3 regions of the Janibacter limosus genome follow, and region 1 is predicted to be linked to each of the others. Evidence: predicted binding sites of a transcription regulator. Region 1 holds the regulator's gene; each other region holds the start of a gene.
What was found. Region 1 encodes HrcA, which represses chaperone genes, less so after heat shock. Its sites were predicted from a motif close to TTNGCACTCGNNNNNNNCGAGTGCNAA; they were not measured.
Positions count from the first base shown of each region.

Region 2: the regulator HrcA is predicted to act here: its motif matches at 5,078-5,104, upstream of groL (chaperonin GroEL).
Region 3: the regulator HrcA is predicted to act here: its motif matches at 3,619-3,645, upstream of groES (co-chaperone GroES).

Region 1 is NZ_CP036164.1:982,523-992,121, reverse strand. It holds gene EXU32_RS04800 (16S rRNA (uracil(1498)-N(3))-methyltransferase) at 1-358, opposite strand, end outside; gene dnaJ (molecular chaperone DnaJ) at 373-1,497, opposite strand; gene hrcA (heat-inducible transcriptional repressor HrcA) at 1,555-2,592, opposite strand; gene EXU32_RS04785 (DUF3097 domain-containing protein) at 2,732-3,610, shown strand; gene fabG (3-oxoacyl-ACP reductase FabG) at 3,678-4,433, opposite strand; gene EXU32_RS04775 (hypothetical protein) at 4,489-4,791, opposite strand; gene EXU32_RS04770 (hypothetical protein) at 5,070-6,200, opposite strand; gene EXU32_RS04765 (ABC transporter ATP-binding protein) at 6,248-6,970, opposite strand; gene EXU32_RS04760 (trimeric intracellular cation channel family protein) at 7,634-8,284, opposite strand; gene hemW (radical SAM family heme chaperone HemW) at 8,277-9,461, opposite strand; gene EXU32_RS04750 (tyrosine-protein phosphatase) at 9,498-9,599, shown strand, end outside.
Region 2 is NZ_CP036164.1:2,836,014-2,845,612, forward strand. It holds gene EXU32_RS13525 ((2Fe-2S)-binding protein) at 1-10, opposite strand, end outside; gene EXU32_RS13530 (XdhC family protein) at 91-1,221, opposite strand; gene EXU32_RS13535 (vWA domain-containing protein) at 1,214-2,377, opposite strand; gene EXU32_RS13540 (AAA family ATPase) at 2,374-3,246, opposite strand; gene groL (chaperonin GroEL) at 3,325-4,959, opposite strand; gene EXU32_RS13550 (hypothetical protein) at 5,144-5,608, opposite strand; gene EXU32_RS13555 (DUF3263 domain-containing protein) at 5,756-6,055, opposite strand; gene EXU32_RS13560 (pyridoxal phosphate-dependent decarboxylase family protein) at 6,452-7,810, opposite strand; gene EXU32_RS13565 (three-helix bundle dimerization domain-containing protein) at 7,987-8,220, shown strand; gene EXU32_RS13570 (uracil-DNA glycosylase) at 8,295-8,972, shown strand; gene EXU32_RS13575 (SGNH/GDSL hydrolase family protein) at 8,969-9,599, shown strand, end outside.
Region 3 is NZ_CP036164.1:476,795-486,393, reverse strand. It holds gene EXU32_RS02395 (helix-turn-helix domain-containing protein) at 1-590, shown strand, start outside; gene EXU32_RS02390 (GSU2403 family nucleotidyltransferase fold protein) at 562-1,389, shown strand; gene groL (chaperonin GroEL) at 1,482-3,089, opposite strand; gene groES (co-chaperone GroES) at 3,193-3,486, opposite strand; gene EXU32_RS02375 (class I SAM-dependent methyltransferase) at 3,675-4,919, shown strand; gene EXU32_RS02370 (DUF11 domain-containing protein) at 5,026-6,537, opposite strand; gene EXU32_RS02365 (hypothetical protein) at 6,735-6,983, opposite strand; gene EXU32_RS02360 (glycoside hydrolase family 3 N-terminal domain-containing protein) at 6,997-8,010, shown strand; gene tsaD (tRNA (adenosine(37)-N6)-threonylcarbamoyltransferase complex transferase subunit TsaD) at 8,053-9,132, opposite strand; gene EXU32_RS02350 (GNAT family N-acetyltransferase) at 9,129-9,599, opposite strand, start outside.

The DNA of each region.
Region 1 (9,599 bases):
CGATCGAGCGGTCGGCCTGCCACGGGATGATCCCGTCGACGCCGAGCTCGGTGGCCGCCTCGACGGCGTCCTCGTCGCGGCCGTCCTTGGACAGCGCCTGCACGAGGACGAGGCGAAGGGAGGGTGCCGGCTCGTCGGCCCGCGAGGCGATCCGCAGCCGCACGAGATCACCCGAGACGGCCTGCGCCGTGGTGAGGACGCGGGCACCCTGCCGGTCGGCGACGAGCACCTCCTCCCCCACGGACAGGCGCACGACGGTGGCCGCGTGGTGCGCCTCGGTGCCGGTCAGCTCGACGACGTCGTCGACCCCGAGCCCGTCGAGGGCGCCGGGGTCGACGAGGAAGAGCGGTGCGGTCATCGCCGGGAGCCCGGTCAGCGGCCCTTGAAGGCGTGCCGCAGCCGGCCGACGAAGCCGGAGTCGACGTCGTCGAGCTCGCCGTCGGGCTGCTCCTCGTCGCGGACCCGCGCGAGGTCGCGCAGCAGCTGCTCCTGCTCGGCGTCGAGCTTGGTGGGGGTGCGCACGTCGACGTGGATCACCAGGTCGCCGCGACCCTCGCGGCGCAGGTGGGTGACGCCCAGTCCGTCGAGGACGATGGTGTCGCCGGGCTGGGTGCCGCGCTTGATCGTGATCTCCTGCTCACCGTCGAGGGTGGCGAAGCTCATCGTCACACCGAGGGCGGCCGCCGTCATCGGGACGGCCACGGACGCGTGCAGGTCGTCACCACGGCGGGTGAAGGTCTCGTGCTCGGCCACGCGCAGCTCGACGTAGAGGTCGCCAGCAGCACCACCACCGGGACCGACCTCCCCTTCGCCGGCGAGGTGGATGCGGGTGCCGGAGTCGACGCCGGCGGGGATGCGGACCTTCATCGTCCGGCGGCTGCGCACGCGGCCCTGGCCGGAGCACTCGTGGCAGGGGTTGGGGATGACCTCGCCGAAGCCCTGGCAGGTGGGGCAGGGGCGGCTGGTCATGACCTGGCCGAGGAAGGAGCGCTGGACCTGCTGCACCTCGCCGCGACCACCACAGGTGTCGCACCGGCGACGCCCCGTGCCGGGCTGGGCGCCGTCGCCGGAGCACGAGGTGCAGACCACCGCGGTGTCGATCGTCAGGTCCTCCTGACCACCGAAGACGGCGGTCGCGAGGTCGACCTCGAGCCCGACGAGCCCGTCCTGGCCGCGCGAGGCGCGCGAGCGCGGACCGCGCCCCCCGCCGCCGGCGGCCTGGCCGAAGAACTGCTCCATGATGTCGCTGAAGGTGAAGCCGGCACCGAAGCCGTCGTGGGAGCCGCCGTAGGGGTCACCGCCCCGGTCGTACTGGCTGCGCTTGGCCTCGTCGGAGAGCACGTCGTAGGCCTGCGAGACCTTCTTGAACTGCTCCTCGGCCTCGGCGCCCGGGTTGACGTCCGGGTGCAGGGTGCGGGCGAGCTTGCGGTAGGCCCGCTTGATCTCCTCGGGCGTGGCCTCGCGGCTGACGCCGAGGTCCTCGTAGTAGTCGTTCACGCGTGACGTCCTCGTAGGTCGTGGGTCGGGTTACGGGTGTGCGGTGCGGGCGCCGGGTCAGGCATCCACGATCCGCGAGAGATAGGCGGCGACGGCACGCACCTGCGCCATCGTCGCGGGGTAGTCCATGCGAGTCGGTCCGAGCACCCCGACGGCGCCGACCTGCTCGTCGCCGGCGCCGTACCCGGAGGTGATCAGCGAGGTGCTCTGCAGCCCGGAGACCGGGTTTTCGGAGCCGATGCGCACCGTGATGCCGGAGACGTCCTGCGTGGCCCCGGCGCTGAGGAGCCGGAGCAGGACGACGTGCTGCTCGAGGACGTCGAGCACGGGCTCGAGCGTCATCGGGAAGTCGCTGGAGCTGCGGGCGAGGTTGGCCGTGCCGGCGAGCGTCACCTTGGTCGCGCGCTCCTCGGCCAGGGCCTCCTCGATCGAGGCGAGCACCCCCGCCGTCAGGGCGTCCTCGGTGCCGGAGTCCTCGTCGTGGAGGGTCGCGAGCGAGGCCAGCGCGTCGGCCAGCCGTCGGTCACGGGTCGCGGCATTGATCCGCGCCCGGGCACTCGCCAGGGCGGCAGCACCGTCAGCGGTCATGTAGTCGATGCCGATCGGCACGATCCGCTGCTCCACCCGACCGCTGCCCATGATGACCACGACCATGAGCCTGGTCTCGCTCATCGGGACGAGCTCGATGTGCTTGACCGTGCTGCGGGTCAGGGACGGGTACTGCACGACGGCGACCTGACGGGTCAGGGTCGACAGCAGGCGCACGGTGCGGTCCAGGACGACGTCGAGGTCGTCGGACCCCTCGAGGTAGTCGGTGATCGCGGCGCGCTCCCCCTTCGACATCGGACGCACGGCCGCCAGACGGTCGACGAAGAGGCGGTAGCCCGCATCGGTGGGGATGCGCCCGGCAGAGGTGTGCGGGGCGGCGATCAGGCCCTCGTCCTCGAGGGCCGCCATGTCGTTGCGCACGGTCGCTGCCGAGACGTTGAGCTGGTGGCGGTCGAGCAGTGCCTTGGAGCCGACGGGCTCCGACGTCTGCACGTAGTCCTCGACGATGGCGCTGAGCACGGCCATGCGGCGCTGCTCCTGGCTCATCCGGACCTCCCTTCGACACACACGACCGGACCACTGGCACTCGGTCCACCTGAGTGCCAAGTCTACGACCGGGGCAGGCATTCCCCGGAATCCGGCGTGCCGCCGCCCCCGCGGGCCCGCTTGCGCCTACGGTCCCAGCGTGAGCGATCGATATGGCAAGGATGTCCTCTCCGGCGACTGGAAGTCCAAGGGCAGGCTGTCGCGCCCCACGTCCCAAGCCCTCGAGGCCACCCGCGGAACCGTCGTCGAGGACGTCGAGACCGGCTGGGTCGGCGCTGTCGTCTCGGTGGAGAAGGCCGGCGGCGTGCACGTCGTCCACCTCGAGGACCGCCGCGGCAAGGTCAAGGCCTTCCCCCTCGGCCCCGGCTTCCACGTCGACGGGCGTCCGGTCACGCTCACCGCGCCGAAGGGGGCCCAGCGTGCGGCCCTGGCCACGGTCCGGCAGCAGTCCTCGCGCACCGCGAGCGGGTCGGTGGCCGTCCACGACGGCAAGGCGAAGGTGGCCCTCGCGTCCCGGATCTTCGTCGAGGGCCGGCACGACGCCGAGCTCGTCGAGAAGGTCTGGGGCCACGACCTGCGCGTCGAGGGCGTCGTCGTCGAGCCTCTCGACGGGGTCGACGACCTGGCCGCCGCGATCCGCGAGTTCTCCCCCGGCCGCGGCCGCCGGATGGGGGTGCTCGTCGACCACCTCGTGCCGGGCAGCAAGGAGTCACGCATCGTCGCGGAGGCCAACCGGGTGGCACCCGACCACGTGCTCGTCGTGGGCCACCCCTATGTCGACGTGTGGCAGTCCGTGCGGCCGCAGCGCCTCGGCATGGACGCGTGGCCGACGATCCCGCGCTCCATGGAGTGGAAGCGCGGGATCTGCGCGCACCTCGGCTGGGCCCACGAGACGCAGGCCGACATCGCCCGGGCCTGGAAGCAGATCCTCGGCACCGTGCGCTCCTACGCCGACCTCGAGCCCGCGCTGCTCGGGCGCGTGGAGGAGCTCATCGACTTCGTGACCGCGCCGGAGTGAGGACCGCACGACCTTAAGGAAATGCGCACCAACCGCCGCACGACCTTAAGGAAATGCGCAGGTGCGGTCAGTCGCGCGGGCCACCCGCGACGTAGATGACCTGGCCGGAGACGAAGCCGGCCTCTTCGGAGAGCAGGAAGGACGCGGTGGCGGCGATGTCCTCGGGCTGGCCGACCCGGCCGACCGGGGTCTCCTTGGCCGCGTGGGCCAGGAAGTCCTCGAAGGGCACGCCCATCCGCTCGGCGGTCGCGGCCGTCATGTCGGTCTGGATGAACCCGGGCGCGATGGCATTGGCGGTGACGCCGAACTTGCCGAGCTCGATGGCCAGGGTCTTGGTGAAGCCCTGCATGCCCGCCTTGGCCGCCGAGTAGTTGGTCTGGCCGCGGTTGCCCAGGGCGGACGTCGAGGACAGGTTGACGATCCGGCCGTACTTCTGCGCGGTCATGTGGGCCTGGGCGGCCTTGGTCATGAGGAAGGCGCCGCGCAGGTGGACCGCCATGACGAAGTCCCAGTCGTCGACGGACATCTTGAAGAGCATGTTGTCGCGGATGATCCCGGCGTTGTTGACGAGCAGCGTCGGGGCGCCGAGCTCGGCCGCGACCCGAGCGACGCCGGCCTCGACCTGCTCGGGGTCGGAGACGTCCACGCCGACGGCGAGGGCGGTACCGCCACCCTCGGTGATCTCGTCCACGACGACCTGGCAGGCCGACTCGTCGAGGTCGAGGACGGCGACGTGGTGGCCGTCGGTGGCGAGCCGGTGGGCGATGGCCCGGCCGATCCCGCGGGCAGCTCCGGTGACAATGGCAGTTCGCGTGGTGGTCATGGTCATCATCGTGCGTCACCGGTACCCGTGAGTCACAGCGCAGTCCGCGGACCGGTCACCCCCTCCGCAGCTCGCCGACGACGTGCACGAGGGACCCGATGAGCAGGAGAGCTAGAGCCGTCGGCCATCCGTGGAGAGGCTCGGCCATGGGCAGGGCCCACGCCTCGATCTGGCCACGCTGGTCACGTCCGAGCAGTAACGCCGCGAAGACCCACAGCCAGGGCAGGACCGACCACACCCCCCAGGGCAGGCGCCGAGTGAGCAGAGTGAGCCCGATGAGGGCGGCGATGTTGCGGGCCAGGGACACATGCACCTCGTCCCCCTCGCCCGCAGGAGCGAAGAGGAGCACTGCAAGCACGACGAACCCGCTTGTGCCGACGATGACGAGGACACGTCCTGCGGCCCACATCGGCTGTGGACGCCGTGGGATGTCATCGTGCCAGGGGAGGACCGGACGCAGACACACTCCAGATGCACATGCGATGACGCACGCCCAGATGAGCGCCGCGTCGGGCGGTAGTGCCACCTCCACGGGCAGGGGGAGTCTGACGGCACCCCAGATGAACCCGCAGATGAGAGCCGAGAGAAACACCAGATGCTCTGCCGCCGTTGCCCGAACGCTGAGCCACGTCAACCTCACTGTCCGCCGCACTCGACACCTGAGAAAGCATGGCGAGCGGCCGCACGCTTGTCCGCCTCGGACAGTGCTGCGAACTCGGGCCAAGCACGCGAGAACGCGTCCGAAGTGTCCGTCGTTGATGCCGCCAACCACGCCGCGACGGCAGCCAAGACCTGACCTTGATCGTTCTCGCAACTCATGCCCACGAGAACCTGAGCCAACTGGTCCACGGGCATGCTCACGGGTGCGGCGCGGGTGTCCAGGTAGATCCGGGCTTCTCCATCGCGAGTCCGCTTCTGTGGTTTGGCATCACCTGCATTGATCACCATCGCGTTCACTGGCAGGGTCAGGCCGTGGTCCGTGGCAGCTTGAGACAGTCGACCAGCGGAGTCTGACGTCGCCGCTGCCCATTGCCGGTGCGCCGCCGAGGAGCAGACGACCACCGGCCCGTCGGTGCACTTCTGCGCCGCACTCGCCTGCCGGAATTCCTGCGGGGGCACCCTGGGTCCGACCAACGCAACGATCAACACCATCATCGGTGCAACGAGGATGGCTGTTCGTGAGGACCACAGTGGCAATGCGAAGATGACGAGCATCCCTCCGGCCAGAGTGCCCGACATCAGCACCACGGGAAGAATCCAGGAGTCAGTGGTGGGCGTCATCCCCGCCAGTGCCGCGCTGTGGCCCAATGGGTAGAGCCCTCCGCCTTCGGCGACGATGAGCACGAGCACCAGCCCACCGGCGAGCACTGGCGCCACGAATCTGTGCGCGACGGATCCAACGAGGTAGCCGATCGAGGTCATCAAGCACATCCACAGCACCTGAGGGAGTGTCACGGCAGCGAAGAGCGGTCGATCCACGGCCAAGTCCTGCGTGCGGACGACGGTTAGGACCGCTACGAAAAGGGGCGCCGCTCCAGCCCAGGTGACCATGGCCATCAGGCCACGCAGACGAGCAGCTCGCGGGCGCACGGCCAGCAACGTGCGCAGCGTGTGCACCTTCTGGACCCACGCCACCCCGAAGGCCACGAACATCGCGAGCAGCGGCAGGCACAGGTAGAGCAGGGCTCCGGAGATGTCGACAGTCGATGCGGCGTCATGGCGCAACGCTGGCGGCAACAACAATTGCCCGACGATGAGGATCAGCACGGAGCAGCCGAAGACCGCAGGGCCGACCGGGTTGGCTCTCAGCCACCTCATCGCGATGGCACCGAGGCGAGCAGGTCGTTCAGCGCCGAAAGCCGCTGATCCGGGTCGCCCAACTCGTCGTGCTGCAGGTCATGAATGATCTCGCCCTCACTCAGGATGAGGAAGCGCTCGGCCCACATTGCAACGTCTTCAAGGATGTGCGAGGTGACGAGTACCAGCCGATCACGGGGCAGGTCCTGAAGGATCCGTCTCAGCCGATCGCGTTGGATCGGGTCCAAGCCCGCGGTCGGCTCGTCCATCAGCACGATCTGCGGGTCGTGAACGAGCGCCTGCGCGCAGGCTAGGCGACGCTTCTGTCCGCCGCTGAGCCGTGCGGCGCGCGAGGCGCGCACGTCAAGAAGGTCCACGGCCGCCAAGGCGTCGGTCACGGATCGATCTCGCGTGGCGGCTGGCACTTCCTTCAGGTCAGCGGCCATCCCGACGCACTCCTCAACTGTGAGCAGCAACGGAAAGTCCACGTCCTGCGGGACGAAGCCTGTCCGTTCTGGCGGGAGGTGCGCGGAGGATACGTCACCGACCAAGAGGGTCCCGGAATGGCGCAGCACCCCGAGCATCGAACGCAACAAAGTCGTCTTGCCTGACCCGTTGACACCGATGAGGGCAATGCGCTCCGCGTTGAGCTGAATGTCCAATCGCGACAGGCGGAACGGCCCGCGCCGGGCCGAGAACGCGATCAGGCGGACAGATTCCGAGTCAACCTTGTCCGACACGTGCGTCAGTACTGCCAGCCGGAAGAAATCGCGTACCCACTACCACAAAAGTCGGGTCGCCAAACTTTGGTGATGCACATTCGCGCTGACAGCCGAGCAAACGTTCCGGTCGTCGAAACCCCCTGATGAATGAACATCCAGTTGCTCCGGTAGGAACCTCCCCACCCCTGTGTCTTAGTGACGCCACCATAAGGGTAGTATTCTTGGTTACACGACGTGTACTTCGGGGCGTAGCACCAACCTGAATTAACCATGGTCGTCATTCTCCCATGCACCAAGCGCCCGTCCTGGCTGGTGTCCTTCAGTTTCCACGCTGACTGGGACCTCAGCCCCGTAGCCAACTTCGCAAGGCGGTAACTGATCGCTGCGTCCCCGCGCCTCGTGGTCCCCTCATAAACTGCAAAGGGATTGCTCGTGGTGCGCACCACCTCAAACGGATCTCCCGGAGTTCGTGGTCCCGCCACGCTGGGACCTGCTGTCGTCAGCACCGTGGCCGCCGCAATAGCGACACCCGCCAGACCGCGCATCCATATCAGCTTCATATTTCCCCCTTGTTGGGCCGGCTCCCTCGGCCAAGTCCAGAGAAAGTATCCCCCCCCAGCATCTGGCAATACCTCCTTACCAAACTCATGACACCGACAGGCCATCTCTTGACCAACCGAGTCACCGACGGTGGACGCGGCTGGTCGCCCACCGGGGCTCGGTCGGCAGCATCCACCCGTGCTTGCGGGCCAGGAGGCAGACGGCGCCACCGACGAGGACCCCGCCGAGCGAGGCCAGCGGACCGGTGGTCGCCAGGTGGAGCAGCACCAGGGTCGCGCCGCCGGCAAAGGCCGCCGTCGCGTACAGCTCCGAGCGTTGCAGGATGACCGGGACATTGCCGAGCATCATGTCCCGCACCACGCCGCCGCCACAGGCGGTCAGCACACCCAGCAGGATCGCCGGCAGCCAGTGGATGTCGTTGAGGAGCGCCTTCTGCGTGCCGACGACCGCCCAGGTCCCCAGCGCGATGGCATCGACCCAGGGGAAGGTCTGTCGCCAGCGTCGTCCCTCGAGCGGGACGAGGTAGGCGATGGCCGCGGCGACGAGCGCGACCGTGAGATAGCGCAGGTCGGTCAGTGCCACCGGTTGGACATTGAGCAGCACATCGCGGATCGCCCCACCGCCCAGGGCCGAGATGATGGCCAGGACGGTGAACCCCACCGGGTCGAGCTGGTAGCGACGGGCGACGGCGCCACCGAGCAGGCCGTTGGCCAGGACCCCCAGCAGGTCGAAGAAGGCGATGAGGTCGGGGATCTGCGGGACGTCAGGCACCGCTGACCACCACGGGGTCCGGCTCACCGGCGATGAGCTGGTGGACGACCGTGTCCGCGAGGAGGCGACCACGACGGGTCAGGACGACTCGACCGGCGATGGCCGCGCGACCGTCGACGAGACCGTCCGCGACGAGCCCGGCGACCGCCCTTCGCCCCTGCGCCGCAAGGCGATCGGTCGGCAGGCCCTCACGCAGACGGACCCCCAGCAGGATCGCCTCGTCGGCTCGCTGCTCGGGCGTCAGGTCCTCTCGCTCGGCCTCGGGGTGGTCCTCGGCGAGGCCCTTGGCCCAGGTCGCCGGGTGCTTGAGGTTCCACCACCGTGCGCCGTCGACGTGGCTGTGCGCACCCGGCCCGACGCCCCACCAGTCGTGGCTGCGCCAATACGCCTCGTTGTGCCGGCAGCGATCGGCATCGGTACGCGCCCAGTTGCTGATCTCGTACCAGTCGTACCCAGCGTCCGCGAGCAGCTCGTCGGCCAGCTCGTACTTGTCGGCCTCGTCGTCACCGGTCGGCATCGGCAGCTCGCCACGGCGCACGCGGACGGCCATCTTGGTGCCCTCCTCGACGGTGAGGGCATAGGCCGACAGGTGGTCGGGCGCCAGCGCGATGGCCGTCTCCAGCGAGGTGCGCCACTGGTCCAGGCTCTCCCCCGGCGTGCCGTAGATGAGGTCGAGGCTCACGGCGAGACCGGCGGCGCGGGCGGCGGACAGGGCACGAGAGACATTGGCCGGGTCGTGCGTGCGGTCGAGCGTGGCGAGCACCTCGGGCACGGCCGACTGCATGCCGATGCTCACCCGGGTGAACCCACCCTCCGCGAGCACCCTCAGGGACTCCTCGGTCACGCTGTCCGGGTTGGCCTCGGTGGTCACCTCGACGTCGTCAGCCAGCCCCCAGCGCTCGCGCACCGCGTCGAGGAAGCGCACGAGGTCCTGCGGCGGCAGCAGCGTCGGCGTGCCACCGCCGACGAAGAGCGTCGACACCGGTGGCGCGTCCGGCAGCGTGGCGGCGGCGAGGTCCAGCTCGAGGATCGCGGCGTCGACGAAGGTGGCGACGCTCGCTCCCTTCGCCCCTCCGACGGGGCCGAGCTCGGTGGCGGTGTAGGTGTTGAAGTCGCAGTACCCGCAACGGACCGTGCAGAAGGGCACGTGGAGGTAGATGCCGAAGGGGGGACGCACGCGGCCATCCTCCCACCCGGTGACTACGGTGGGCTCATGACCCGATGGATCGAGCTCGACGGCGTCGTCAACATGCGTGACCTCGGTGGGCTGCCCACCCGCGACGGGCGGCTGACCCGGGAGGGGCGGCTGATCCGC
Region 2 (9,599 bases), 1.7 Mb from region 1:
TCCTGGCCATGGGGCTCTCCTGAGGTCGATCACGACAGTGTGATGCGGCTCATGCTAGCGAGCACCCTCGGCCGGGTCACCCCCTTGACATCAGCCCTCGAGGGTGTGGTGGATCCGGCCGTCGCGGGCGGTCAGCCGCTCGCCCGTTCCGCCCCAGCGGTCGGCGACGAACTCGGCGGCGATGCTGATCGCGGTCTCCTCCGGCGTCCGAGCCCCCAGGTCGAGGCCGATCGGGCTGCTCAGCCGCGCCAGCTCCGTCGAGGTCACGCCGGCCTCGCGCAACCGCTCCTCGCGGTCCTCGTGCGTGCGCCGCGAGCCCATCGCCCCGATGTAGCCGACCTCGGGCAGGCGCAGGGCCACCTCGAGCAGCGGTACGTCGAACTTGGGGTCATGGGTCAGCACCGTGATCACCGTGCGCCCGTCGATCCGGCCCGCCTCCTGCTCGGCGGCCAGGTAGCGGTGCGGCCAGTCGACGACGACGTCGTCCGCCGCGGGAAATCGGCTGTGGGTCGCGAAGACGGGGCGCGCGTCGCACACGGTGACGCGGTACCCGAGGAAGTCCCCCACCTTGGCCACCGCCGCCGCGAAGTCGATGGCCCCGAAGACGAGCATGCGTGGCGGGGGCGCGAAGGCCCAGACGAAGACCCGCATGCCCTCGCCGCGGCGCTCGCCGTCGGCTCCGTAACCGAGCGTGGCGTTGTGGCCGAGCGCCAGCTGCCCGAGGGCGTCGTCGCGCACCGCCGCGTCGACGCGTGGCGACCCGAGGGACCCACGCGGCTCCTCGTCGGGGCGGATGATCATCCGTCGCCCCAGCCACTGCACGTCGGGATGCTCGATGATCGTCGCGACGGCCACCGCCCGTCCGGCCTCGATGTCGGCGGCGACCTCGCCGAGCTCGGGGAAGGTCTCGCGGCTCATCTGCTCGACCCACACGTCGAGGATCCCGCCGCAGGTCAGGCCGACCGCCATCGCGTCGTCGTCGGAGATGCCGTACCTGCGGAAGGCGGGGTCGCCGGAGTCCAGCACCTCCTGGGCCAGCTCGTAGACCGCGCCCTCGACGCACCCGCCGGACACCGACCCGACGGCCGTGCCGTCGGGTCCGACGAGCATCGAGGCACCGGGCGGACGAGGCGCGGACCGGAAGGTCGCGACGACGGTCCCGACACCGATCGAGTGGCCCTGCTCCCACCACCGCAGCAGCTCCGGCAGCACCTCACGCATCAGCGATCTCCTCCAGGAGCTCCTCGAACGCCCTCAACGAGTGACCGGCGACGAAGGCGTCGACATGTGGCAGAGCAGCCACGATGCCGGTCTGGACAGGACGATACCCCGCCTTGCCGCGGTGCGGATTGGCCCAGATGACGCGGTGCGCCAGCCGGTGGATCCGGCCGAGCTGCGTGCCCAGCTCACCGCCGTCGCCGCGCTCCCACCCGTCGCTGATGATGACGACGACGGCGCCGCGCGTCAGGTGGCGGGTGCCGACACCCGAGAGGAAGACCCGCAGCACCTCGCCGAGCCGGGTCCCGCCCGACCAGTCCGGCACCTGCTCACCCGCACGCACCAGCGCCCGCTCGGGATCGCGGGTGCGCAGGGCCTCGGTGATCCGGGTCAGCCGGGTGCCGAGGGTGAAGACCTCCACCGTGGTGGTCGGTCCGCCACCGGCGGGGCCGCGGGCGTGCACCACCACGTGGGCCAGCCTCAGCAGCGCGTCCGCGTAGGGGCGCATCGACCCCGAGACGTCGACGAGCAGGACCACCCGGCGCGCTCGCAGCCCCCGACGTCGGTGGTCGATCCGACTCGGCTCGCCCATCTGCCGCAGCATCGAGCGCAGGGTCGAGCGCACGTCGATCTCGCCACGTCGCCACGGGGTGCGTCGGGTGCTGCGTCGCACCGGCAGCCGCGCCCTCAGGCCGGCGAGCAGCGAGTCCAGCAGCGCCTTGTCCGCGGCTTCGAGCGCGGCCACGTCCCGGTGGCGCAGGATCTCCACGTCGCTGGCCGCGACGTGGACGGTCTCGCTCCTCCCTTCGCCGGGAGCGGGGGCGACGTCGTCGAGGGGCAGCGGTGACGTGGTGGTGCGCTCCTGCTCGCGGATGTGCGGCCGCGCGCGCACGGCGGTCTGGCCGAACCACTCGGCGAAGACCTGGTCGAAGCGCACCAGGTCCTCCGGCCCGGCACAGAGGGTCGCGCGACCGGCCCTGCGCACGCCCTCACGGTCGCCCGCCCCCACGATCGCCGCTGCCTCGAGGAAGGCGGTCGACCGGTCGTGCGTCACTCCCACCCCGGCTGCACGCGCCGCGTGGGCCAGCCCCAGGAGCACCTCGTCGACCCCGCGGGGCGCGCGGTCCCGGCCGGGCGCGCTCGACGAGGTCGCGGTCATCTCGCGAGGACCCGGTCCAGGGCATCGCGGACCCGGTCGGCGTCCTCGCGGTACTTGATGACCGCGCCCAGGGTCCGAGCGGCGATCTGCAGGTCGAGCTCCTGCGCACCCAGCCGCTGCAGGGCGGCCACCCAGTCGAGGGTCTCCGCGACTCCCGGCGGCTTGACCAGGTCCAGGGCCCGCAGGTGCTGGACGGCACCGACCACCTGGGCGGCCAGCGTCCGGGTCACCTCGGGGATCCGGCTGCGGACGATCGCCACCTCGCGGTCCAGGCCCGGGTGGTCGATCCAGTGGTAGAGGCAGCGCCGCTTGAGGGCGTCGTGCAGCTCACGGGTCCGGTTGGACGTCAGGACGACCATCGGGGGCACCGTGGCGCTGATCGTCCCGAGCTCGGGGATGCTCACCGTCCACGACGAGAGCACCTCGAGCAGGAAGGCCTCGAACTCGTCGTCGGCCCGGTCGATCTCGTCGATGAGCAGCACCGCCGGGCTGTGCCGCAGCGCCCGCAGCACCGGGCGCTCGAGGAGGAAGCGCTCGTCGAAGAGGGAGCGCTCCGCCTCGTCGGGGAGGACCTCCCCCTTCGTCGTCAACGTCTCGAGGGTGCGCAGGTGCAGGATCTGCCGCGGGAAGTCCCAGTCGTAGAGGGCCTGCGAGGCGTCGATCCCCTCGTAGCACTGCAGGCGGATGAGGGGGACCCCCTCCAGCTCGGCGAGGGCCTCGGCGAGCGCGGTCTTGCCCGTGCCCGGCGCTCCCTCGAGCAGCAGCGGGCGCTGCATCTCCCTGGCGAGGAAGGCGACCGTGGCCAGGTCCTCGTCGGCGAGGTAGCCCGTGGCTCCCAGCCGATCCGCCAGCTGCTGAGGTGACGTCATGCTGGGAGGCTACGCCGAAGGGCGGCTCCCCCATCGGGGGAACCGCCCTTCGTCAGGTGCTGCGTGCAGCGGAGGGGCTCAGAAGCCCATGCCGCCCATGCCACCCATCTCGTCGCCACCGGGCATGGCCGCAGAGGCCTTCTCCGGCTTGTCGGCGATGACGGCCTCGGTGGTGAGGAAGAGCGCCGCGATGGAGGCGGCGTTCTGCAGCGCGCTGCGGGTCACCTTGGCGGGGTCGATGATGCCCTCGGCGATCATGTCGACGTACTCGCCGGTGGCCGCGTTGAGACCCTCGCCCGCGGGGAGGTTCTCGACCTTCTCGGTCACGACGCCGCCGTTGAGGCCGGCGTTGGTCGCGATCTGCTTCAGCGGAGCAGAGGCCGCGACGCGCACGATGTTGGCGCCGGTGGCCTCGTCACCCTCGAGCGAGAGCTTCGCGAAGGCAGCCTTGGTCGCCTGCAGGAGCGCGACGCCACCACCGGCGACGATGCCCTCCTCGACGGCAGCCTTCGCATTGCGGACGGCGTCCTCGATGCGGTGCTTGCGCTCCTTGAGCTCGACCTCGGTGGCCGCACCCGCGCGGATGACGGCGACGCCGCCGGCGAGCTTGGCGAGGCGCTCCTGGAGCTTCTCGCGGTCGTAGTCCGAGTCGCTGTTCTCGATCTCGGCCTTGATCTGGTTGACGCGACCGGAGATCTGGTCCTGGTCGCCAGCGCCCTCGACGATGGTCGTCTCGTCCTTGGTGACGACGACCTTGCGAGCGCGACCCAGCAGGTCGAGCTCGGCGGTCTCGAGCGAGAGGCCGACCTCCTCGGAGATGACCTGGCCACCGGTGAGGATGGCGATGTCGGCCAGCATGGCCTTGCGGCGGTCACCGAAGCCCGGGGCCTTGACGGCGACGGACTTGAAGGTGCCCTTGAGCTTGTTGACGACCAGCGTCGACAGGGCCTCGCCCTCGAGGTCCTCGGCGATGATCAGCAGCGGCTTGCCGGCCTGCATGACCTTCTCGAGGACGGGGAGCAGGTCCTTGATCGAGCCGATCTTGGAATTGGCGATGAGGACGTAGGGGTCCTCGAGCACGGTCTCCATGCGCTCGGTGTCGGTGACGAAGTAGCCGGAGATGTAGCCCTTGTCGAAGCGCATGCCCTCGGTGAGCTCGAGCTCGAGACCGAAGGTGTTGCTCTCCTCGACGGTGATGACACCTTCCTTGCCGACCTTGTCCATCGCCTCGGCGATCTTGGCGCCGATCTCGGGGTCAGCAGCAGAGATGGAGGCCGTGGCAGCGATCTGCTGCTTGGTCTCGATCTCCTTGGCCATCGCGAGCAGCTCGTCCGAGACGGCCGCGGTGGCCTTCTCGATGCCGCGCTTGAGGGCCATCGGGTTGGCGCCGGCGGCGACATTGCGCAGGCCCTCGCGCACGAGCGCCTGGGCGAGCACGGTGGCCGTCGTCGTGCCGTCACCGGCGACGTCGTCGGTCTTCTTCGCAACTTCCTTGACGAGCTCGGCGCCGATCTTCTCGTACGGGTCGTCGAGCTCGATCTCCTTGGCGATGGACACGCCGTCATTGGTGATCGTGGGGGCTCCCCACTTCTTCTCCAGGACGACATTGCGGCCCTTGGGGCCAAGGGTGACCTTGACGGCGTCGGCGAGGGTGTTCATTCCCCGCTCGAGGCCGCGTCGGGCCTCCTCGTCAAAAGCAATGAGCTTTGCCATTCGGGTGGTCCTCCACGCGAATCGAAGGGTCATGACCGGGGGCGCCCGCGACGGACGGAGAGCGACCACCCGGCTCACGTCACCGTGCGGTCGAACCCCTCACCTGACCGGTCAAGGATTATCACTCTCACGGGGAGAGTGCTAACGCCATTATTGGCACTCTCGGTGGTCGAGTGCACACGCGTCACGTCCGCGGGTGGAGGTCCTCGAAGGTGGCGCGCATCGCACCGTCGGCGTCCGAGGTGATCGGGTCGGCGAGGTCGGCGACGAAGATCGCGACCAGCTCGCGGGCCGGGTTGCCCTCGACCTCGGCCAGCAGACCGCGCCAGACGCCGAGGTTGGCGTGGTGGACCTCGGCGCACGCCTCGGCCGGCGCCAGGCCCTCGACAGCGGCACCCAGCTGCTCCGGCGACAGGGCGAGCGTCGCGGTGGAGCCGTCATGCCTGAGCACGGAGGCGAGGACCACGGCGGCCAGACCGTGGCGGCCGCCGGGGGTGTTGACGTGGGGCAGCTGCCAGCTCGGGTCGCTGCTCGCCGAGGTGATGCCGACCGCCCAGGCGACCGGCTGCCGCCACCCGTCGATGCGCCCGGTCAGGTGGTCCTTGATCGCCGCGAGCCCGGCGGGGGTGCTCCAGTCCATCTCAGCCATGGGTCCACCATGCCAAGGCGGGGGTGGCTCCGGTACCCCCTGCGCACCGGAACCACCCCGACGACCTCTCGTGCGTTGAGACGTCACCGGGCGTGGAGCGGTTGCCCCGGTGGGCGATCCGTGACAGATCCGTGATCTGCCGGGCGCTCAGACCTCGATGCCGAGGCGGCGGGCGCTGCGGGTGCGCTGGCGCTGGTCGCGCAGGCGGCGCAGCCGCTTGATGAGCATCGGGTCCTCGGACAGGGCGGCCGGGTTGTTGATCAGGCCGTTGAGCACCTGGTAATAGCGGGTGGAGCTCATGTCGAAGAGCTCCTTGATCGCCTGCTCCTTTGAGCCGGCGTACTTCCACCACTGGCGCTCGAAGGCCAGGATCTCCCGGTCGCGGTCCGTGAGCGGGACCGAGGGGGTCGGCTGGGCGGACTGGTCGGCGAGGTTCACGCGACGCACTGTACCGGCGGAATCACATGCTTGTCATTACCTCGGCGTGTCGGCTGGACAGCGACGACGAAGGGAGTCCCTCACGCCCCCTTCGTCCCATCCGTCACAGCGATGACCGCTCGGCGCACGCCTGGGCCGCAATGGTCAGCAAAGAGCAAATTCGGTGGGTGGCGGCAATGGCGCCACCACCCGGGGGGCAGGGGCCGGGACCCTCGTCTCGGAAGGACGAAGCATCATGAAGAGGACACTCATCACCTGCGTCATGGCGGCAGGCCTGCTGCTGGCCGGCGCAGGATCCTGCCGCGGCAACCTGGTCTTCGCAGGGGAGTGAGCACCCTCGTCGAGGAGTGACTCACCCACCGCAGCCCCGGGCAGCCCGCCCGGGGCCGCGGCCTGTCGTGGGGGTCAGCCCATCGAGTCGAGGATGTCGCTGATGTCCTGCGTGGTCGTCTGCGGGTTGACGATGGCGAAGCGGGCGAGGGTCTCCCCCTCGTGCACGGTGGGCACGATGAAGGCGAACTCCTCGTCGAGCATCCGGTCCGACCACGCGGCGTAGTCGGCCGCGCTCCACCCGGTGCGTCGGAAGACGACGACGGACAGGAAGCGCTCGCCGACGAGCTCGAGCTCGTCGCGGCGGTGGATCTCCGCCTCGGCGAAGGCCGCCACCTCGAGCGTCTTCTCCACCGCGGTGGTGTAGGCCTGCGTGCCGTGGGTCGAGAGGGAGAACCAGAAGGGCAGCCCGCGCGCCCGGCGGGTCAGGCCGACGGAGTAGTCGGTGGGGTTCCAGTCCGGCGCGTCGGTGAGCACGTCGAGGTAGCCGGCCCGCTGGGTGTGCGCGTTGCGAGCGGCGGCCGGGTCGCGGTAGAGCAGCGCGCAGCAGTCGAAGGGGGCGAAGAGCCACTTGTGCGGGTCGACGATGAAGGAGTCGCAGTGCTCGATGCCCGCGTAGAGATGGCGCACCGACGGCGCGGCCAGGCCGGCGCCGCCGTAGGCGCCGTCGACGTGGAACCAGATGCCGAGCTCGCGGCAGACCTCGGCGACGGAGGTCAGGTCGTCGATGATGCCGAAGTTGGTCGTGCCGGCCGTCGCGACCACGGCGAAGTAGGTCTCGGGACCGTTGGCGAGCAGGACCTCACGCAGCCGCTCACCCGTGAGTCGGCCGCGCTCGTCGGGCTCGACGGCCGTCAGCTCGGCGTCCATGACGTCGCACGCCGACTGGATCGACGAGTGCGCGCCGCGGGTGGTCGCCACGCGGAAGGGCCGCTGGCCGGCAGGTGCCGTGCGCCGCGCCTCGGTGCGGGCCGCGACGAGGGCCGACAGGTTGCCGATCGTGCCGCCCGGGACGAAGACCCCGCCCGACGACTCGGGGAGGCCGACGAGGTCGGCGATCCACCGCAGCGCCTGGTTCTCCGCGTAGACGGCGCCCGACCCCTCGAGCCATGACCCGGCATAGATCGAGCTCGCCCCGACGACGAGGTCGAACATCGCGGCCGCCTCGGTGGGAGCGCACGGGATGAAGGAGAGGTAGCGCGGGTGGTCGACCGACAGGCACGCAGGCGCGAGGACCTCGGCGAAGAGGTCCATCGCCCGGTGACCACCCAGACCCTCGGCGGTGATCGTCTGACCGGCCTCCTCCTGCAGCTGTGCCGGCGTCAGCGGTCGGTCCAGCGGCACCGGGTCGAGCTCGAGCCGCTCCTTGGAGTAGTCGAGGACGATCTGGGCCAGCTCCGCCAGGGAGGTGTTGTCATCAGCGAATCCATGCACGAGGGCACTCTAGGGCCGATCCGGCACCGGCCCAGCCCTTCGCCCCGAGCTCTCCCCGCGCTCGCCGGGCGCTCCCCACGGACACGCCACGAGGGCGGGAACGTCGTCGAATACACCTTCTGTTAACCTTGCGTTCATCTTGACCGCACGGGCGGACACGGACCGGGGAGGCCCACATGTTCACGATCAATGTCGATCACGTCGTCACCAACATCGCCGCAGACCTCTGCGTGCGCTACCCGCAGGTGGCCTGCGAGCGCATCGAGGCGATGGTCGCCACCGCACGCGAGCGCATGGAGGCGACCAACACCCACCCGGAGTTCCTCGCGCCGCTCATCGAGCACGCCGTGCGCATCGAGCTGCACGACCTGGCCGGCGCTCCCGTGCCGCCCACCAGCGCGACCTGCTGACGAGCCGGTCCCACGTCGTCCGATCCCCCTGATGCCCCTGCGTCGGGGGGATCGGTACGTCGTAGGTTTGACCGGTGCCCACCCAGCTGCTGACCGACCTCATCCACCCCTCGTGGGCGCAGGCGCTGCAGCCGGTGGCTCCCACCATCGCTGCGATGGGCGACTTCCTGCGTGAGGAGATCGCCGCGGGGCACGGCTACCTGCCCGCGGGCGAGCACGTGCTGCGCGCCTTCACCATCCCCCTCGACGAGGTCCGGGTCCTGGTCGTCGGCCAGGACCCCTACCCCACGCCCGGGCACGCGATCGGCCTGTCCTTCGCCGTGGCGCCGGACGTGCGCCCCCTCCCCCGGTCGCTGGTCAACATCCACCGCGAGCTCGTCGACGACCTCGCGGTCCCGGCGCCGAGCACCGGTGACCTCACCCCGTGGGCGCAGCAGGGCGTCATGCTGCTCAACCGCTGCCTCACGGTGCGCTCCGGCGCCCCCGACAGCCACCAGGGCAAGGGCTGGGAGGCCGTGACCGACCGCGCGATCGAGGTGCTCGCCGCGCGCGGCGGTCCGCTCGTGGCGATCCTCTGGGGCCGCAAGGCGCGCAACCTCGCGCCGGCTCTCGGCGACGTGCCCCGCGTCGAGAGCGCCCACCCCTCGCCGCTGTCCGCGCGCCACGGCTTCTTCGGCTCGCGGCCCTTCAGCGCCGCCAACGCCCTGCTCGCCCAGCAGGGCGCCGACCCGATCGACTGGAGACTGCCGTGACCGAGACCGTCCACCCCTGGCGCCGCTACATCGCGATCGGCGACTCCTTCACCGAGGGCATGTCCGACGCGGACCCGCGCGCCGAGGGCCGCTATGTCGGCTGGGCCGACCGGCTGGCCGCCGCGCTGTCGACCCAAGTCCCCGAGGGCGAGTTCCACTACGCCAACCTCGCCGTCCGCGGCCGCAAGCTCGACGACGTCATCGGCCCGCAGCTCGACGCCGCGCTCGACGCCGGCCCGGACCTCGTCTCGATCGTCGGAGGCGGCAACGACATCCTGCGCCCGCGGGTCGACCTCGACGAGATCGCCGACCGCCTCGAGCAGGCCGTGGTGACCCTCCGCGCCACCGGCGCCGACGTCCTCATGGCCACGCCGGCCGACCCCGCCGACGCGGGGCTGCTGTCCTCCCTTCGCTCCCGGCACGCGGTGCACAGCGCTAATGTCTTCTCCATCGCCCAGCGCCAGGGCGCGCACGTGCTCAACCTGTGGGGCCTGCGCGCGCTACGCGATTGGCGGCTGTGGTCGACCGACCGGATCCACCTGAGCACGGAGGGCCACCGACGCGTGGCGCAGGAGGCGCTGTCCGCCCTCGCCCAGCCGGTGAGCGACCCCGACTGGCGCGCGCCAC
Region 3 (9,599 bases), 510 kb from region 1:
CACTCACGGTGCCCGAGCTGGCCAACGTCGCGGGGACATCAATCGGCGCCGCCTACCGGCTGGTCGATTACCTGACGAACGAAGGCCTGATCACGCGGGAGAGCCGCGGACCAGTAACAACCGTGGACTGGCCCGAGCTCCTGCGGCGCTGGAGCCAGGATGCTCCCTTCCTCGACACGAACAGCACCCGCGGCTATCTCGAGCCCCGCGGCATCGACGCCCTCGCAACAAAGCTTCGAGGGCTGACCGAAGGGCAGTCCTACGCAGTGAGCGGCTCCTTGGCTGCACAGCCGTACGCGCCGTACGCAGAGCCTCGACTCGCACTGCTGTATACGACCGAGCCGGAGACGCTGGCGACCACGCTCGGTCTCCGTCCGGTGGAGACCGGAGCCAACGTCATCGTCGCTTCTCCGAGATCTCCCGTCGTCTACGCCCGCTCGACCACTTGGCAAGGCATCACGATCGTTGCTCCGAGCCAGTCCGCGGCGGACCTGCTCGGCGGACCCGGCCGCAACCCCTCGGAAGGCGAGTTCCTGATCGCGTGGATGAAGGAGAACCCAGATGACTGGCGACGACAACTTGATCGTTGAAGCCCGCGCCGCCCTACTGGACGCGGTCATCGCGCTCGATGCCCACCATGACTCGATCATCTTGATCGGCGCACAAGCAATCTACCTTCGGACCGGCGCCGCGTCCTTCGCACTCGCGGAAGCAACCAAGGACTCCGACCTGGCGATCGACCCCCGCAGCCTCGGCGAGGACCCCCTTCTCGAGGAGGCGATGGCGCGAGCAGGCTTCATCATCAATCCGACCAGCAAGCAGCCTGGTGCCTGGATTTCACCGCGAGGCATCCCCGTCGACCTCATGATTCCCGAGGTGCTGGCTGGCGGACATGCTCGGCGAAGCGTGCAGGTCCCGCCACATGACAAGAACTCCGCTCGACGGGCAGCCGGTTTGGAAGCATCTGTCGTCGATCACTCGCCCATGACAGTCAACTCGCTCGACGGCGACGGGCGAAGCGCCTCCATCAATGTCGCAGGCCCCGCGGCACTCCTCATCGCGAAGATGCACAAGCTGGGCGAGCGTCTCCACACCCCGGACCGCCTCAACGACAAGGACGCCCACGACAGCTACCGGCTCCTGGTCGCAACGACCACCTCGGACATGGCCGCGACCGTACGGCGACTGCTCGATGAAGAGATCGCAGGCGAGAGCACGCGGCAGGCGCTCACCTATCTCCGCCAACTCTTCGCAGATGGGCCGGAGGCGCTCGGGTCGATGATGGCCGGACGAGCAGAGGCAGGGGTAGGTGACCCAGGCAACGTCTCGATGTCTGTCGCCTTCCTTGCTCAGGACCTCCTAGCTGCCATCCCGGACCCACGAAAGTAGTGCCTGTCGATTGCGGCGAACTCGCTGACGAGCATGACGAAGGGGGTCGCCCACCAGCTGGTGGGCGACCCCCTCCGGGTCAGATCAGGAGATCAGTGGGAGTGTCCGTGGCCGGCAGCCTCGGGCTCCTCCTCCTTCTTCTCCACGACGAGGGCGTCGGTGGTCAGGACCATCGAGGCGATCGACGCGGCGTTGATGAGCGCCGAGCGGGTGACCTTGACCGGGTCGATGACGCCCTGGCCGATGAGGTCGCCGTACTCGCCCGTCGCGGCGTTCAGGCCCTGACCGGGGGTCAGCTCCTGCACCTTGGCGACGGCGACATAGCCCTCGAGGCCGGCGTTCTCGGCGATCCAGCGCAGGGGCTCGACCGCGGCGGTGCGCACGATGTTGGCCCCGACCTTCTCGTCGCCCTCGAGCGCGAGGTCGTCGAGGACGGCGACGGCGTGGGCCAGCGAGGAGCCACCGCCAGCGACGATGCCCTCCTCGATCGCCGCACGGGTCGCGGAGATCGCGTCCTCGATCCGGTGCTTCTTCTCCTTGAGCTCGACCTCGGTGTGGGCACCGACCTGGATGACGCAGACGCCACCGGCGAGCTTGGCGAGGCGCTCCTGGAGCTTCTCGCGGTCCCAGTCGGAGTCGGTGCGCTCGATCTCGGCCTTGATCTGGTTGACCCGACCGGTGACCTCGCCACCGTCGCCCTGGCCGTCGATGATCGTCGTGTTGTCCTTCGTGACGACGACGCGACGTGCCTGGCCGAGGTCCTCGAGGGAGACCTGGTCGAGCTTGAGCCCGACCTCCTCGGCGATGACCTGGCCACCGGTGAGGATGGCCATGTCCTGCAGCATCGCCTTGCGGCGGTCGCCGAAGCCGGGGGCCTTGACGGCCGCGACGTTGAAGATGCCCTTGAGCTTGTTGACCACGAGGGTCGACAGGGCCTCGCCGTCGATGTCCTCGGCGATGATCAGCAGCGGCTTGCCGGACTGGACGACCTTCTCCAGCACCGGGAGGATGTCCTGGATCGTGGAGATCTTGCCCTGGTTGATCAGGACGTAGGCGTCCTCGAGGACACCCTCCATGCGCTCCGGGTCGGTGACGAAGTACGGGCTGATGTAGCCCTTGTCGAACTGCATGCCCTCGGTGAAGTCGAGCGAGGTCTCGGCGGTCGAGGACTCCTCGACGGTGATGACGCCGTCCTTGCCGACCTTGTCGAAGGCCTCGGCGATGGTGGCGCCGATGCCCTGGTCCTGGGCGGAGAGGGACGCGACCTGGGCGATCTCGTCCTTGCCGTCGACCTCGCGGGCGATCTCGAGCAGGCGACCGGCGACGGCCTCGACGGCCTTGTCGATGCCGCGCTTGAGGCCGGACGGGGCAGCGCCCGCGGCAACATTGCGCAGGCCCTCCTTGACCATGGCCTGGGCGAGGACGGTCGCGGTCGTCGTGCCGTCACCGGCGACGTCGTTGGTCTTGGTGGCGACCTCCTTGGCGAGCTGGGCACCCAGGTTTTCGTACGGGTCCTCGAGCTCGATCTCACGAGCGATGGTCACACCATCGTTGGTGATGGTCGGCGCACCCCAGGCCTTGTCGATGACGACATTGCGGCCCTTGGGGCCGAGCGTCACCTTGACGGCATTGGCGAGCTGGTCGACGCCACGCTGGAGGGCGTCACGGGCGGAGTCGTTGAACTCCAGTTCCTTGGCCATGTTTGTCCTTAAAAATGCTGCGAAGGGGGGAAATGGAGCGACGCCCCGGTGGGCCCGGGAGGGGCCGCACCCGGGGCGTCAGCTACATGCGTTGTGCTCTGGTTCAGGAAACGATCGCGAGCACGTCGCGGGCGCTGAGGATGAGGTACTCCGTACCGCCGTGCTTGATCTCGGTGCCGCCGTACTTGGAGTAGACGACGCGGTCACCGACCGCGATGTCCATGGGGACACGCTCGCCGGCGTCGTTGAAGCGGCCGGGGCCGATCGCAACGACCTCGCCCTCCTGGGGCTTTTCCTTGGCAGTGTCCGGGATGACGAGACCGGATGCGGTGGTCCGCTCGGCCTCGACGGACTGGACCACGATGCGGTCCTCGAGCGGCTTGATGGAAACCGACACGCTGACTCCTTTAAGTGAGGGTCGTGAAATTGAGTTCTTGGGTGCCGGGCCGGGCGCCGTCGCGGGGGTCGACCAGCCGTAGCGTTCTGGCACTCGCCAGTGGTGAGTGCCAAGAGCAAATCTAGGCCGACGCTGGCACTCGGTCAACCTGAGTGCCAATTCCGCACATGTACGTGACAATGGGCGACGTGGAACTGACGACCGTGCGCTGGCTGGCCTCCCCCGAGGGACACGCTGCCCTGCACGATCTGCCCGACTACACCGAGGGCGACGCCGTCACCCAGGCAACCCGGCTGCGAGGCACGGGCCTCTCACCTGACCAGGTGTCCGCGCTCCTGACGCAAAAGCGCCTGCAGGGCCGCGCCCGCGACAAGTTCGGCGATTTCGCCGAGGGGATGCTCTTCACCCCCGACGGCCTCGAGCAGTCCAGCCGGCTCGAGGTCGCCGCCACCCACGCCGGTCGGTATGCCGCAGCCAGCCTGGCCACGGTCCACGATCTCGGGTGCGGCATCGGATCCGACGCCATGGCGATGAGCGCCCTCGGCGTCACGGTCCACGGCGTGGACGCCGACCCTCTGACTGCGGCGATCGCCGACGTCAACCTGCGCCCGTGGCCCGACAGCCGCGCCCGCACCGGCGTGGCCGAGGACTTCGACGCCCCGGTGGACCCCCTGCACTCACGAGCCGGGGTGTGGCTCGACCCCGCGCGCCGGACGCCGGGCGTCACCGACCGGTCCGGACGCACCCGCCGCGTCTTCCGCCTCGACGAGATCTCGCCGTCGTGGGACTTCGTCCTCTCGGTCGCCCGCGACGTCCCGGCGACGGGCGCGAAGCTCTCCCCCTCCCTTCCCCACGACATCCCGCCGCTGGGTACCGAGGCGCAGTGGACCTCGTGGCAGGGCACGGTCCTGGAGTGCGCCGTGTGGTGGGGCCCGCTCGTCAAGGAGGCCGGCCGTAGCGCCCGCGTCCTGAGGAAGGGAGCCCCACCGGTCGAGGTCGATCAGCGCACCTGCGAGGACGACCCGGCTGCCGCCGGGTCGATCGACGACATCGGACGCTGGCTCTACGAGGGCGACCGCGCGGTCAACCGCGCCGGGCTCATCGGCACTGTCACCGGCGCAGTGTCGGGCATGGAGCTCGAGGCCGGTCTCGGCTACGTCACCAGCGACCTCGCGCTCGACCTGGGCCACGCCCGGCGGTTCGAGGTCCTCGAGGCGATGCCCTTCTCCGTCAAGGGCCTGCGCTCCTGGCTGCGTCAACGCAACATCACCGGGCTCACCGTCAAGAAGCGCGGTATCCGCCTGGACGAGGACCAGCTGCGCAAGCAGCTGAGGATCGGCCGCGACGCCGGCAGCGGCGAGAGCGCGACGATCGTGCTGACCCGCGTCGCCGGGGCCCAGACCGTCCTCGTGGTCCGTCCCCCGGACTCCTGACCTCTCGCAGCCGGCCCTCCCGCCGCCGCGCTGCCCCACGCACGACGAGGCCCACAGGAGCCGGTGCTCCTGCAGGCCTCGTCGGTCAGTCGGGCTGGACCGCCGCTCAGTGGCGGCGGATCGGTCGCACGACGGTCCAACGCAGTGCGAGGAGCAGCGCCAGACCACCCGCGCCTCCGAAGAGCCACAGTCCGGCGTCACCGAGCCCGGAGCGCATGGGCCCGCCGTCGGTCTGGACCTTGTCGGGGGTCTGCGGTCCCTCGGGCGAGATCGTGGCCGTGGGCTGCGTCGTGGTGGTCGACGTGGTCGCGGTCGACGTGGGCTCGGCCGTCTCGCTCGACGTGGTCGACGAGGAGCTCGTCGGCGAGGTCGAGGTGGTCGACGACGAGGTCGAGGTCGAGGTGGTCGACGACGAGGTCGAGGTCGAGGTGGTCGACGTGCTCGTGGCGGTCGCCGCGACGACGGTCACCGGAGCGGTGTCGTCGGCCGTGACCACGGTGGCGCCGGGCCCCTCGGCGCCAGCCGAGTTGGTGTAGGTCCCCGGGACGTCGGAGACCGTGGCCCGGAAGTTCAGGGTCGCGGTACCCGGACCGTCGTCGCCGGCAGCCGGGACCTCGAAGTCACCCGTCCAGGTCAGGTCGGAGGTGCCCGTCGGGTCGGTGGCGGTCAGGCCGCTGGTCGAGCCCGGCACGTAGGTGAAGCCCTCGGGAAGGGAGTCGGTCACCGACGTGATCTCCTGTGCCGTGGCGCCGTCGTTGGTCAACGTGATCGCGTAGGTCACCTCGGAGCCGGCCGTGGCCTGCGCCCGGTCAACGGTCTTGGTGACCGTCAGCGGGGTCGTGCCCTGAGGAGAGAAGAAGGTCAGGCTCGACAGGGTGACGGTAGCGCCCTGGGAGAGGTCGCGCGCCCAGGAGATGGCGATGCCGTTGTCGACCTGCTCGTCGCAGCGACAGGTGTTGGGCAGCATGGCCCCGGTGCCGATGAGACGCCAGACCTCACCGAAGGTCCCCTCGGCGTATGCGGCCCCGCTCGTGAGGGGCCGGAAGCCCTCGACGCGGTCGGGGTTGTCGGAGTCGGGCTGCGCCTTGCACACCGGCGCGTTGCCGTCGAGCACCTGACCGAGGCCGAGGTCGCTGTCCTGCAGGAAGCAGTCCCCGCCGCGGTAGACCACCGCGTTGCCGCTGGTGGCACCACCGGTGAGGTTGATGTCGGTGCGGTAGGCGGTCGCGCCGCTGACGTAGGAGTCGACCTGGGTGAGCGTCGCGCCCGTGTCGCCGAGCCCCACCTTGGTGGTGATCGCGAAGGGGTCGGAGCTGGTCCCCGTGCCCGTCATCCCGCTCTGCGTGATCGCGGTGAAGGGGACGTAGTTGTCGACCGAGGTCGCGCCTGAGCCAGCCGGCAGCTCCTCGGGTCCGTAGAGCCTGCCGTCGAAGGAGACGAAGGTGCCGCAGGCGACGTCGTCGAACCACTCGCCGTTGACATCGCCCTGATGGCGCACATCGCAGTTGAGCAGCGGCGAGATGTTGATCGAGGTCAGCGGCCCACCCGACTCGATCTCGGCCGCGGACGCCGCTGGCGCCATCGCGAACCCGGTGAAGATGGCCAACGCGGTGGCCATGAACCACCGGAAAATCACAGCGTGTGTACGCACAACGCCCTCCCAGACGACAGACAGGTCACCCCAAGGTAGCGCAAAGAGTGACGAGAGTGGCCCACGAGGCTGCTGGTACTCGTGTGGCTCATGTGGTTTGTGGGTCTCGAGCGTCGGTGAGCCGCTGCCCGCAGGTAGCCTGCGGGCATGCCGACCCGCTCCAGTCACCTGCCCCGCGCCGCCGCCGGCCTGGCCGTCCTCGCCCTCGTCGGGTGCGGATCCGACACCGGAGGGGGCGCGACCACCTCTACCTCCACCTCCTCCGCCACGTCCTCGACGAGCGCGACGTCCTCCTCCTCCGAGTCCTCCACCACGGCGCCGTCGTCGTCGAGCAGCTCCCGTACGTCCTCGAGCAGCTCGGCCTCGGCGAGCACCACTGCGACCGGCCCGAAGGCCAGCGCCTGTGTGAGCACGGTGCGCGATGCGATGACCCCGACCCAGCAGGCGGGTCAGCTGCTCATGGCGGCCATGCAGCCCGGCTCCCCCACCGGCCTGGACGCCGCGATCAGCCAGCAGGGACTCGGCTCGATGCTCTACCTCGGCGGGTGGCAGGGCGCCTCCACCGTGGCAGCCGCGAGCAGCCACCTGCAGGAGGTCTCCCCGACCGTCAAGGGCACCAAGGTCGGCATGCTCGTCTCCGCCGACCAGGAGGGTGGTGAGGTCCAGCAGCTGACCGGCGCCGGCTTCACCTCGATGCCCTCCGGCCTCGAGCAGGCCAAGGACCCGCAGCTGCGCGCCTCTGCCAAGGCCTGGGGCAGCGAGCTGAAGCAGGCCGGGGTCAACGTCAACCTCGCGCCCGTCGCCGACACCGTGCCCGCGGAGATCGGTCGCGCCAACGAGCCGATCGGCAAGTGGGGTCGCGAGTACGGCTCGACCCCTGCGGCAGCAGGCAAGGGCGCGCTCGCCTTCGCCCAGGGGATGCAGGACGCGGGGGTCGAGCCGACCGTCAAGCACTTCCCCGGCATCGGCCGGATCACCGGCAACACCGACCTGACGGCGACCGGCATCAGTGACACGGTGGCGACGACCACCGACCCCCACCTCGCCCCCTTCGCCAAGAACATCGAGGGTGGCACCCGGATCGTCATGGTCGGGTCGGCCCACTACCCCAAGATCGACGGCGAGAAGCCGGCGCTCTTCTCCCGCAAGATCGTGACCGGCATGCTGCGCGACGAGATGGGCTTCGACGGGGTCGCCATCACCGACGACGTGGGCGCGGCCAAGGCCGTCTCGGCGACGCCGGTGGGTGAGCGCGCCACGAAGTTCATCGCCGCTGGCGGCGACATCGTGCTCACCGCCGACCCGGCCCAGGTGAGCACCATGGTCACCGCCATCCAGACCACGGCGAAGGGAGATCCCGCCTTCGCCCAGCAGGTGACCGCCTCGGTCACCCGGGTGCTCACCCTCAAGGAGGACATGGGCCTGCTGCGCTGCGGCTGAGCCCGACCCCTCGGTCGCGTCGCCGCGGCTCGTCCCGGCGGGCTAGTGCGCGTGGTCGTGGTCGACGTGCACCGGGAGCCCGGTCTGCACGTCGGTCACGGGCAGCGAGCTGTCCGCCGGCAGCGAGAGGTCGCTGGCCGGTCGGCCCTTGAGCATCATCTGGACACCGAGGCTCGCGACCATCGCGCCGTTGTCGGTGCACAGGCCGGGTCGCGGGATGCGCAGCAGGATCCCGGCCTCGTCGCACCGCTGCTGGGTCATCGCCCGCAGCCGCGTGTTGGCAGCGACCCCACCGCCCACCTGCAGGGCGGCGACGTCGTACTCGGTACAGGCGAGCACGGCCTTGCGCGTGAGGATGTCGACGACCGCCTCCTGGAAGGACGCGGCGACGTCGGCGACGGGCACGTCGCGCCCGGCGGCCTGCTCGGACTGGACCCAGCGGGTGACCGCGGTCTTGAGCCCGGAGAAGGAGAAGTCGAAGCGGTGGCGCTCCATGTCCTTGCGGCTGGACAGACCGCGCGGGAAGTCGATGGTGATCTGCCCGTCGCTCGCCGCGCGGTCGATGTGCGGCCCGCCGGGGAAGGGCAGGCCGAGGACGCGCGCGACCTTGTCGAAGGCCTCGCCGGCGGCGTCGTCGATCGTCGCCCCGAGGCTGCGGATGTCGTGCGTGACGTCGGGGACGAGCAGGAGCGAGGAGTGCCCGCCGCTGACGAGCATCGCCATCGTCGGCTCGGGCAGCGGGCCGTGCTCGACGATGTCGACGGCGACGTGGCTGGCCAGGTGGTTGACGCCGTAGAGCGGCTTGCCGAGGGCCACGGCAAGTGCCTTGGCGGACGCGACCCCGACCATGAGGGCACCGGCCAGACCGGGTCCCGAGGTCACCGAGATCCCGTCGAGGTCGGACAGCGCGACGCCGGCCTCGCGGCAGGCGCGCTCGATGGTCGGGACCATCGCCTCCAGGTGCGCCCGCGAGGCGACCTCGGGCACGACGCCGCCGAAGCGGGCGTGCTCGTCGACGCTCGAGGCGATCGCGTCGAAGAGCAGCTCGGTGCCGTGCACGATGCCGACACCGGTCTCGTCGCAGGAGGTCTCGATGCCCAGGACCAGAGGGGCGTCCTTCATGCTGCGTCCTTAGTCGTCGTCAGGTCGAGGGCGAGGACGAGTGCGTCGACCCCGCCCGGGTAGTAGCCGCGACGGGTCTGCACCAGCGTGAAACCGCGTGCGGCGTAGAGTCCGCGGGCCGCGGCATTGTCCTCACGAACCTCGAGGAGCAGTCGCTCCGCCCCAGCGGCACGGGACCGGGTGACGAGCTCGTCGAGCAGTCGGCGCCCCAGGCCGGTGCGGCGGGCGCGCGGCAGGGTCGCGATCGTCATGACGTCGCTGATGTCACCGGCGTGGTCGATCCCCGCGTAGCCGGCGATGCCGGCCTCGTCCTCGGCGAGGAGGTACTCCCTTCGCGGACGTCCGGCCAGCTCACCCCACCAGGACCGGACGGTCCACGCCTCGCTGCCGAAGAGGTCGCTCTCGTGGTCGGCGAGCACCGAGAGGTCCTGCCAGCGCACCTCACGCAGCGCGAAGGCGCCGTCCTG